2 linked regions of the Hahella sp. HNIBRBA332 genome follow. The protein of the gene in region 2 interacts with the protein of the main gene of each other region in a pairwise test. Links are inferred from orthologs where the notes say so. Each region holds a gene or a part of one and is shown on either strand. Other genes may lie near its edges.

Region 1 (5,399 bases), 2.3 Mb from region 2 along the record:
GACCCGCTGCAACCTCTGGCGCCCTATGCGATCAAATCCGCGATGGCGGCCCCTGGTGGATCAGCCGCACAGCCGCTATCTTTTGTCAAAGTCACCTCACCAGAGCAGCTCGATCAAGAGGTCGCCAAAGCCTCCGCCAGCGGCAAGCCCGTCATGGTGGATTTTTACGCCGATTGGTGCATCAGCTGCAAGATCATGGAACGGGAGACCTTCGTTCTACCAGAGGTGCGAGCGGGACTCAGCCGCTTTCACCTTATCAAGGCGGACGTCACTGAAAACGACCAAGGCAATCAGGCGCTGCTCAAACGCTACGGCATATTTGGACCTCCCGCATTCGTCTTCTTCGACGCCAATGGCGCAGAACTGGCGTCCAAACGCTTCCTGGGCGAAATCTCCAAAAACGCGCTTCTTAATCACGTTAAAGATATATAAACTGCCCGGCGTCGCAATCATCCATCATTAAGGGTTGTCAGCGCATGCCGCAAGATCGTTTCCTGCGGGGAGTGGCGTTCATCATTCTCGGCGAATGCTTTTTCGTGCTTACCGGCATGGTGGTGAAACATATCAGCCTGGAAGCCCACGTCTGGCAGATGGTGTTTTTCCGCAATCTCTTCGGTCTGGCTTTTCTTACTCCGCTTCTACTTCGCTCAGGGCGTAGCGCCTTCAAAACCCAGCGATTGCCGCTCCATTTTCTCCGCGCCGCCCTGGGCGTCGCCGCCTTTTCCTGTCTGATCTACACCTTCGCGTCCATTCGTTTGGCGGAAGCCACCATGCTGAAGCTGATGCTGCCGCTATTTATTCCAGTCATCGCCTGGGTCTGGCTACGCGAGCGTCCAACGCCAATTTTGGCGTTTTCTCTGGGCTTGGGATTTCTAGGCGTCATTATTATCCTGCAACCGGACAGCCTTGCCGCCGCAGGACGCCTCGCCATCCTCGCGGGATTGTGCGGCTCCCTGTTCGCCGCCGGCGCCAAAGTAGTGATTGGCCGCCTGGGCTCTACCGAGCCCAGCGTCCGCATCGTTTTCTATTTCAACCTGTTCAGCACGCTACTGTCATGCATCCCCATGCTCTGGTACTGGCAGGCGCTGGAGCCGGCCACCCTGGTCTGGCTGTTTCTATTCGCCATATTGGCGACCGTCGGCCAACTATCAACCACCCACGCCTATACACTGGCTTCGCCAGGCAAAATCGGCCTGTACAGCTACGCGTCGCTGCCAATTGCCGGCCTATTGGGATGGCTAATCTGGAGTGAAGAGATATACCTGGAGCTCTGGATCGGAAGCGGCCTGATTGTCCTGGCTGGCGCACTGACCTTCTTCTATAGCCGCCCCAGAAAACCGGTAATTGCGACCGCCAAAGGCTGACGCTTCAGCTGCCGACTTTGCGTATGTGATAAAAAAACTGCTTGTCCCGCTCGCCTGAAGCCAGCAATTCATGGCCCAGAAACTGACAGAATTTAGGGATATCTCTCTGGGTGGATGGATCCGTGGCCAATACTTCGATAACGCATCCCACGTCCACGTCATTGATACGGTTGTGCAGCATCATGACTGGCTCTGGACAAAACAGACCGCACACATCCATGACGCTGTCGATTGAGTATTCCACGTTTTCGCTCTTGCTGTCGTTCATTGCAACCTCTCCATTACGTGGCGGCGATTATACACCGTCAATGCCGCATCGGCCTCAATTGCTTGGGATTGCTTGTTATACTCATAACAACAAACATTGCTAAACCGGAGGACAGCTTCATGATCCGCGTGCTGATTGAGCGCCATATCGCCAAGACCCTGGAAACCAATTACGAATACACCGCGAAAAAAATCCTGCAGGCGGCGGTGCAGGCGCCCGGATTTCTATCTGGTGAATCGCTGCGCAACGCCAACGAACCCAATTACCGGGTGATTTGGTCCACTTGGCGTTCAGTGCAGGATTGGCAATCCTGGCAGACCTCGGATGAGCGTAAGAGGCTGATGGCGGAGCTGATTCCGATGATGGACCGGGAAGAAAAAGTCACCATCCTGGAACACTCCTAAAGAAAAGCCGGCTGAGCAGCAAACAGAGACTCGGGGGCCTGAGCCCCCGAGCGTCGCTGATTGCAATCCTCGCAAGCAGCGCGTTAATGCTTCTGAAACGCAGTCAAAAAGTGTCCGGTGAGCGCCAACACGGTGACTTCTTCGCGATCATGATATAACTGCTTCACGCGCACTTCCGACTCAATATCAGCACCGACAAGGCGTTCCTGCAACCGTTGCAAACAGGCCTCCACTTCATCCATCCGCGTTTTCATCGGCAACTTGAGATTGAACAACGCATAGGTGGTCCAGTCGTAACACAACCAATCCGCCATTCGCTCCAGCGTCCGTTTCGGCTTATCCACGATATCGCATACGACCCAATCGACTTTTTTCTGTGGCTTATAGACATATCCGTCGTCGCTGACGTAAGTCACCGCCGGATCTTCCAGAAGTTCCTGCTGCAAAGCGCCATGATCGACCGCCGTCATCTTCACGCCCTGAGTCACCATATACCAGGTCCAACCGCCTGGCGCCGCGCCCAGATCCACGCCCCGCTGACCGCGCTTCAGTACGAACTCACGTTCCGCAGGGGTCAACATGGTGAGAAACGCCTCTTCTATTTTCAGAGCGGAACGACTCGGAGCCTCATTGCGAAACCGCAGACGGGGAATACCGAGCGGTAAGGCGCTGCTGTTGGGATACATCGCCAAAGCGGCGATAATGTGCTGACCGGACAAACATACCAAGTGCAGTTGAGGCAGTTCATCCGTCTTGGTTTTGCTCAGCACGCCCGCGTTGCGCAACGCCGCGCTCATCGGCGCCGTCAGCTTCCTGGCTAATTTCTGCAAAGAGCCGGCTTCATCTTCCAACGGCGTTTCAATATGCAGGAACCCGAAGGCGCCGCCGGCGCGCAGCGCTTCGACCACTGGCGAAACACGGTCAGTGGGGTCTTCAATTTCGAGGTCATGCAACGCGCAAAACACTTGCCGCGCAAAAATGCAGCGACTTACCTCTATCTCTTTATACACATCCAGCGCATTGCCTTGGGAGCAGCGCCAAAACACAACCCCTGCCCCCTTTTCTATTTTCGAGTAACCGTAAACAAACTGCAGCGAGGCGATATTCTGCAGCTCCTGGGCGCATTCTGCTTCGAATCCAGGTCGGCAGTAGGCGAGAAGTCCGATAGCGGAGTATTTGCCGGAACTTAAAGGAGAGCGTTTACGGGAAGAGCTGGCAGGGTATTTTTGCGACATCCGGGCATTTCCAATCATCAATTCATCGACGCGCCAATGCGCGGCTGGGTAAAGGCCGCTATTGTCGTCGATCCTATCGCCCCGGGCAAATCAGCGAAGCATAAAGGCCAACGCCGCCTGCGCCGCCGTTCGCCAGTTTTGCTCTTTGGTCAGGCCTGAAGCCTTGCGCGGAGCCAGATCATGATTGCCATCGGGCAGCCAGACTACAGCGCTTTGCTCGTTCAAATACTTCTCCATATTCTCAGAGCGATCGCCAAATGGATCCCGCTCGCCCTGCAGCACCAACCCGGGAAGTGAAATATCCGCCAAGTGCTCAGTCCTGAGCTTTTCCGGTTTGCCAGGGGGATGAAAGGGATAACCAAACGCCAGCCAACCTTGCACCCTGGAATCGCCTTCCGGTAAATCCGCCGCCAGCATACTGGCCATGCGCCCCCCCATGGACTTGCCCGCCAAAAAAATCTCCCTGTCAGGAGGGCAGTTCTCCAGCGCCCCTGCGAAGCAGCTCAGCAACTTCTCCTGACGGTCCGGCGGGCGCTTCTTTCCGTTATCGCGGCGCTCCTGCATGTAGGGAAACTCAAAGCGCACGACCTTAACGCCACCGGTGCTGATCTCCCGTGTAATAAAGGACATGAAATCAGAGTCCATCGGCGCGCCGGCGCCATGAGCGAATAAAAGAACTTTCCCGGCCTGTTCCGGACCGTCGACCATGAAGCGCATGCGCCCTCCCTCAACCAAAAACCAATAAAGACTGCGATCTGAACAAATATTCATCTTTGCGCGAAGGCCGCTATTATCACGATCTCGCCTCCTTTATTAAAGGAAGGAGTCATCCCATATAAAATTGACCAGAAATAAGCCAAAAATCATCTATTATTTCTAGTAGTTATTTAGGCATTGGGTGAGAGGGATTTCCTGTCCTTTGGTCATTGCTTCACATGCCCTAAGACTTCCCTTGCAGTAAAGTCGAAGACAGACGCTCCCCTTCTGAACTAACGCATCCGCCCTCCGGTTTATAACGCGTTTGATGCATATCAAGCAGGGGAAAAAATATGTGGAGATAATGACTTGGCCAAGCATATTCAGTTGACAGCCCTATTGCGCAGCTCTTATGCTTCGGCCCGCTGTCGAGGGGGAGGAAAAAGAGGCCCCTGGTTTCTGGATCCTGAAAGCCTGACATTCGAACTGGGCGACAACTCAACATTGCAAAAGCATAACGAACTCGCCAGCAGGTTTGCGCCGTATTAATCAACTCAGGGTAGGAATAGTCACTAATGAATACAGTAAGTGCTAACGAAACCTACAACTACAAGGTGGTGCGTCAGTTCGCCATCATGACAGTTGTTTGGGGTATAGTGGGCATGGCTGTCGGCGTGCTTATCGCAGCACAGCTGGTCTGGCCGGAGCTAAATACTCACTATCCATGGTTCCACTTCGGTCGATTGAGACCTCTGCACACTAACGCCGTTATATTCGCCTTCGGCGGCTGCGCACTTTTCGCAACTTCCTACTATGTAGTCCAACGCACCAGTCAGGCGTCTCTGTTTTCCAACGGTCTGGCTAGCTTCACCTTCTGGGGCTGGCAGGCGATTATCGTACTGGCCGCTATCACGCTGCCTCTGGGTTACACCACGTCCAAAGAATACGCTGAGCTGGAATGGCCGATCGACATTTTGATCGCGGTTGTCTGGGTGGCGTACGCTATCGTTTTCTTTGGCACGGTCGCCAAGCGCAAAAGCAAGCATATATATGTCGCTAACTGGTTCTTCGGCGCATTCATTATTACTGTCGCCGTTCTGCACATCGGCAACAGCATGGCGATTCCCGTTTCCGCCATGAAGTCTTACTCCATTTACGCAGGCGCAATCGACGCGATGGTGCAGTGGTGGTGGGGCCACAACGCGGTAGGCTTCTTCCTGACCGCCGGCTTCCTGGGCATCATGTATTACTTCGTACCCAAGCAGGCGGAGCGTCCAGTTTACTCCTACCGTCTGTCCATCGTTCACTTCTGGGCGTTGATCAGTATCTACGTATGGGCCGGCGCGCACCATTTGCACTACAGCGCACTGCCTGACTGGGCGCAAAGCGCAGGGATGGTTATGTCCCTGATTCTGCTGGCTCCTTCCTGGGG
Region 2 (5,396 bases):
GTCACTTTACCCACCACCGCTTGAGGCGCTGAAGATTCCAAAGCTGTCGAAGGCGCAGGGTCTACCGAAGCAGGGGCCCCTGTCGCAGTAGAGGGCGGCTCACTGACCGAAGGCTCAGCAGTGTTACTGTCTTCGGGTTGAAGAAAATCTTCGGGGGATGGCTCCTGATCATCTTCTTCACGACCTGAACCGTCCAGCGGCATTGACTCAACCTCCGGGACGGAGGTGTCTTGCTCAACAGCCGGAACAAGCGGCTCAATTACGTCACTACTACGCTCAGGAGCAACCGTAATCTCGCTTGAAGCTTCCGATTCCTGCGGGGTTGATCCAACTTTCTCTGTGGAAACCAGTTCGCGCCCCGATAGGAAGAAGTAAATGAGTCCCGCCGCTACCGCCAAAGCCAATAGTATCAGCCACAATCCGCCGCCATGCTTAGGCTTCTCCTCATAAGAGGGGGCAGGAGCTGCTCTTTCTTCAGTAAAGCCACCATCTTCCAGAGATAACTCTTGCTCCAGATCTTCGATCACCCGGTCCTCGGACAGGTTAACCAAGCGGGCGTATGCTCTGACGTACCCTTTCAAGAATACCAGTCCAGGGAGCTGACTGTGTTCGCCATCCTCGATGGCTTTCACATAACGTGGAATAACATGCAGCCGTTCGGCGGTTTCCGGTATGCTCCAGCCCAAACTCTCCCTGGCCTGACGCAATCGGCTGCCCGGTCGGTCATTAGCGGCGGGATTGGATGCGGCCTCGGACGACATATCAACTACTTCCTTTCATCGTTTTATATTCAGCGGAGTTGGGAAACATGTTCTTTAACAACAACATCAAAGATGCTTCCTCATTCAAATCCTTCTTCTCCCTGGCGATTTTTATTCCCAACGCCAAGCTTGCGGGGGAGTGCGAAGCCCCGCCTCTGCGCACTGCCTCCCAGAATGAACTATATAGTTTATCTGCCTGCGACAATCCGCCCTTATCAAAATATAAGGAAGCCAAGGCGTATACCACATCAGGTTGTCCATGCCTCAACGTCAGCGACTTCTCATAGGCTCTAATCGCGGGCTCTATTTCTCCCATTCGCAAACGAATAAGACCAATGTTACTAAACACCTGGGCCCTGCTTTCATAACTTACGTCTTCAGAAGCTCGTTCTAGCTGTTCAACTGCTTCCTTGTAACGACCTTCCTCATAAAGATAAGCCGCGTAGTAAGTACGTCCCCGAGTAAAGTTAGAGTCAGAGCGAAGCGCGGATTTAAATTGTTTCTCAGCCAGCAGTGACTCTTTCTGTCGCTGATACACCAAACCAAGAGCCGCAAGCGCCTCAGCATTATCAGACTTGATTTCTAGCGCTCGCTTCAGTTTCTGCAAGGCGCTATCCAAGTCACCCTGCTGATAATACGCCAACCCCAGTTGAACATATTGCTGAGACGCTTTTTCTTCAGACGCTTTATTGGTGTACGGCCCTGTAACAGTCGTAACGCACCCTGCAAGCACGCCGCCCAATACCATCGCCAATACTGCAGTTTTAATAGTACGCTTGACGTTTTCCATTTTTCTCAACTTAGCTATCAATTCCTGCGTTATTTTCAATGTAATAAACAGCCTTGCATCGTAGGGACCTGAAGCTATGCCTCCATCAATCTAATTAGACGGAAGCTCTGCCGTCAGGGGAAACATTAATATTTTGCAGAGGGATATATTTCTGACTTCTTCGCGTTCTGTCCTCAACCCGCCCTACCAACTGGCCGCATGCCGCATCAATATCATCGCCGCGCGTAGTTCGAATGGTCGCCACATAGCCTGCATCGCTCAACACCTTTTGGAACCTTAATGTCGCGTTTCGGGAGGGACGCTCATAACCGCTATTAGGGAACGGGTTGAATGGGATCAGGTTAATTTTACATGGTAAGTCGCGTAATAAGTCTCGCAACTCACGTGCGTGTGTTTCGCTGTCGTTTACGCCTGCAATCAAGGTGTATTCAACCGTAATGCGACGTTTATCAGAAAGTTTGCCCAGATAACGATGGCAAGCCGCCAACAACTCTTCTATTGGGTACTTTTTATTGACCGGAACCAGAACATCTCGCAACGGGTTATTTGGCGCATGCAGGGAGATTGCGAGGGAGACGTCGGTAACATCACCCAGCTTATCGAGGGCCGGGACAAGTCCGGAGGTGCTGACAGTCAAGCGGCGCTTGGAAATACCAAAGCCAAAATCGTCCATCATGACGTCGCAGGCGCGCACGACGTTGTCGAAATTCAATAAGGGCTCGCCCATTCCCATAAAGACAACGTTCGTGACGTAACGCTCTTTGGACAAGTCATAATCGCCAAAAGATCTCGCCGCAACCCACAACTGACCGATTATTTCAGCGGAACTCAGGTTACGATTGAACCCCTGCTTTCCAGTTGAACAGAAACTGCAATCCAGCGAGCATCCAATCTGGGAGGAAACGCACAATGTACCCCGGCCATTATCCGGGATATAGACAGTTTCAATACTGTTGCCGCCAGCCAATCGCATAACCCACTTACGGGTGCCGTCGGCAGAAATATCTTCATATATAACTTCAGGCACGGAAACTTCAGCTACATCTTTCAGTTTTTCCCGTAATGCCTTACTCATATTCGTCATGAGGTCAAAGTCAGATACGCCAAGATGATACATCCACTTCATCAATTGAGTGGCGCGGAATTTTTTCTCTCCCAACGACTCGAAAAAAGATTCGAGATCGGAACGATTCATTCCCAATAAGTTAATTTTAGCGTTGGCGCCTGACATGCTTTACCTCTTAAAAAGAGTGCAGCGATAATGCTGCACTCGATTAGTTGCCTCGACTGATAATTTTATATCAGCTGCGTGGGCAGATTTCGTTCTCGCTGAAGAAATAAGCTACTTCGCGCTCAGCAGACGCTGCAGAGTCAGAGCCATGCACCGCGTTTGCGTCAATAGAGGAAGCGAAATCCGCGCGAATAGTGCCTGGCTCAGCTTCTTTGGGGTTGGTTGCGCCCATAAGTTGACGGTTCAGAGCGATGGCGTTTTCACCTTCCAGCGCTTGAACAACAACAGGACCAGAAGTCATGAAAGCAACCAGATCAGGGAAGAATCCGCGCTCTTTGTGTTCAGCATAAAAGCCTTCAGCCTGCTCTTGCGACAGGTGCAGCATTTTTGCAGCCACAATACGCAGACCGGCCTTCTCAAAACGCGAATAGATTTCGCCGATTACATTTTTAGCCACTGCGTCAGGCTTGATGATTGATAGCGTACGTTCTACGGCCATCGATATGCTCTCCAAAATCAGGGTTATAACAACTTTAGGTTTATATTCTGAACAGGCGATTATACGCATGTTCCGGGGAAAGTTACACTCCGCTCCTAGCACGAAAAAGGCTTCAGTGACACAAGTGTCAAATGAGCGGCATTCGCGATAACGGACGCCAGATACTTTCAGTCTGAAATTGCATCAGGCGCATATTTAAATTTTGTTAACAAGAGCCAAGAAAGCGCTCTCGATTAAGGTCTGTGGCGTTAACCGCCCAGCTTGGCCTTCCACGCAGGAGATAATTCACGCAATTTATTCACTGCAGTAATAATGACATCCGCGGCGACATCAACATCTTCTTCTTGAGTAAAACGCCCCATAGAGATACGTAGGGAACTGAGCGCCAACTCATCCGGCACGCCAACTCCCCTCAACACATAAGAGGGCTCAAGCGAAGCGGACGTGCAAGCAGAACCTGTTGAAACCGCAAGATCTCGCATCGCCATCAACAGCGACTCGCCATCGACATATCCGAAACTGATATTCAATGTGCCCGGCAGCCTTTGGGAATCCGAGCCGTTCAGGTGGATTTCCGGCAATACAGAGAGCGCTCGCCACAATCTGTCACGCAACCCCGCCAGTCGCTCAGCCTCTCCCATCAGGCTTTGCCCAGCCAACTCAAAAGCGACGCCCATGCCAACAATTTGGTGAGTTGGCAGCGTACCGGAACGCATGCCCCGCTCATGGCCGCCACCATGGATCTGAGCATCCACGCCGACAAATGGATTTCTTCGAACGTAGAGCGCTCCTATACCTTTAGGCCCGTATATTTTATGCGCACAGCAAGACAACAGGTCGACAGGCATGGTTTTCATATCGACAACCAACTTGCCCACGGACTGCGCCGCATCCACATGAAAAAAAGCTTGATGCCCACGCAACAGCTCACCAATTGCCTGAATATCGTTAACACTACCCAGTTCGTTATTGGCGTGCATCAGGGAAACGAGAATAGTGTCGTCACGCAATGCATCCTTAACTGACTGCGGACTGACGACGCCATCTTTGCCCGGTTTCAGATAAGTCACGTCGTAACCCTGCTTTTCCAGATAGGCGCAGGGATCCAGCACAGCCTTGTGCTCTATGGCGCTGGTAATGATATGGCGGCCTTTTTCAGCGTAACGACTCGCCACGCCTTTAATAGCGAGGTTATCCGCTTCTGTCGCACCAGAAGTCCAAACAATCTCCCGAGGATCGGCGCCAATCAGGTCCGCCACTTGGCGACGCCCTTTTTCCACCATCTCTTCTGCACGCCAGCCGTAAATATGCGAACGGGACGCCGGGTTGGCGAAGACGCCATCCAACGTCAAGCAATTGCTCATCGCCTCAGCGACTCTGGGGTCCACCGGCGTAGTGGCGGCATAGTCGAGATATATAGGTTTCTTCATTATTTCAATTATCCATATCCAAGTACTTCAGCGCTCCCCGCGCCTGCATCACCAATGACGCGAGAGAAACCAGGTTAGCCGATATCGACCAAAGAAATACCTGTTTCGCCCGCTCGTTTTCTTTCAGCCTGCCTCTCAGCAATTTCTTGCACAGCCCGACTGGAGACCAACTCCTCCAGGCTGATACTACTGAGGTAATCGTGAATACGCTCACTGAGATCCTGCCACAAGTGGTGGGTTAGACAGATTTCACCGCCCTGACAGTCCCCTTTTCGCCCACATCTCGTCGCATCAATAGATTCGTTAACCGCTTCAATAATGTCAGCTACCGCCGTCTCACCGAGTGGACGCGCCAACTTATAACCACCGCCGGGCCCTCTGACACTGGACACCAGACGATTACGCCTTAATTTGGCGAACAATTGCTCAAGATATGAAAGCGAGATGCCCTGACGCGCCGAGATATCCGCCAGACTAACAGGACCGCTATCACCGTGCAGCGCCAAATCCAGCATGGCGGTCACCGCATAGCGGCCTTTGGTGGTCAAGCGCATGATCAAACCCCTAATTAATTTAGGGCATTATGAAATGACCCTGCAAACTGATCAAGTATTACGGATTATGTCGTCAAGCTACTTATCTTCGCGGACACACTCAAAGTCCTCGCTCTTCAGAGGAGGCAGTT

What was found.
Region 1: the proteins of O5O45_RS15350 (region 2) and tusA interact in binary tests that used the Escherichia coli proteins (3 or more experiments, as listed by UniProt). The link is inferred for Hahella sp. HNIBRBA332 from one-to-one orthologs.

Annotation. Positions count from the first base shown.
Region 1 is NZ_CP132203.1:1,116,823-1,122,221, reverse strand. What follows is about bases 1-2,779. They hold tusA (sulfurtransferase TusA), read right to left. Parts: upstream 1,633-2,779; coding sequence 1,369-1,632; downstream 1-1,368. Other genes in these bases: rlmM (23S rRNA (cytidine(2498)-2'-O)-methyltransferase RlmM), read right to left, coding at 2,120-2,779; O5O45_RS05240 (antibiotic biosynthesis monooxygenase family protein), read left to right, coding at 1,752-2,036; O5O45_RS05250 (DMT family transporter), read left to right, coding at 477-1,364; dsbD (protein-disulfide reductase DsbD), read left to right, coding at 1-432. Outside these bases: more of rlmM, read right to left, coding at 2,780-3,271; O5O45_RS05230 (alpha/beta family hydrolase), read right to left, coding at 3,362-3,988; ccoN (cytochrome-c oxidase, cbb3-type subunit I), read left to right, coding at 4,543-5,399. UniProt on the Escherichia coli protein: Sulfur carrier protein involved in sulfur trafficking in the cell. Part of a sulfur-relay system required for 2-thiolation during synthesis of 2-thiouridine of the modified wobble base 5-methylaminomethyl-2-thiouridine (mnm(5)s(2)U) in tRNA.
Region 2 is NZ_CP132203.1:3,461,686-3,467,081, forward strand. The notes cover bases 2,621-5,396. They hold O5O45_RS15350 (IscS subfamily cysteine desulfurase), read right to left. Parts: upstream 4,712-5,396; coding sequence 3,530-4,711; downstream 2,621-3,529. Other genes in these bases: rlmN (dual-specificity RNA methyltransferase RlmN), read right to left, coding at 2,621-2,782; ndk (nucleoside-diphosphate kinase), read right to left, coding at 2,853-3,281; iscR (Fe-S cluster assembly transcriptional regulator IscR), read right to left, coding at 4,786-5,265; cysE (serine O-acetyltransferase), read right to left, coding at 5,344-5,396. In the rest of the region: O5O45_RS15330 (RodZ domain-containing protein), read right to left, coding at 1-761; type IV pilus biogenesis/stability protein PilW, read right to left, coding at 763-1,590; more of rlmN, read right to left, coding at 1,646-2,620. UniProt on the Escherichia coli protein: Master enzyme that delivers sulfur to a number of partners involved in Fe-S cluster assembly, tRNA modification or cofactor biosynthesis. Catalyzes the removal of elemental sulfur from cysteine to produce alanine.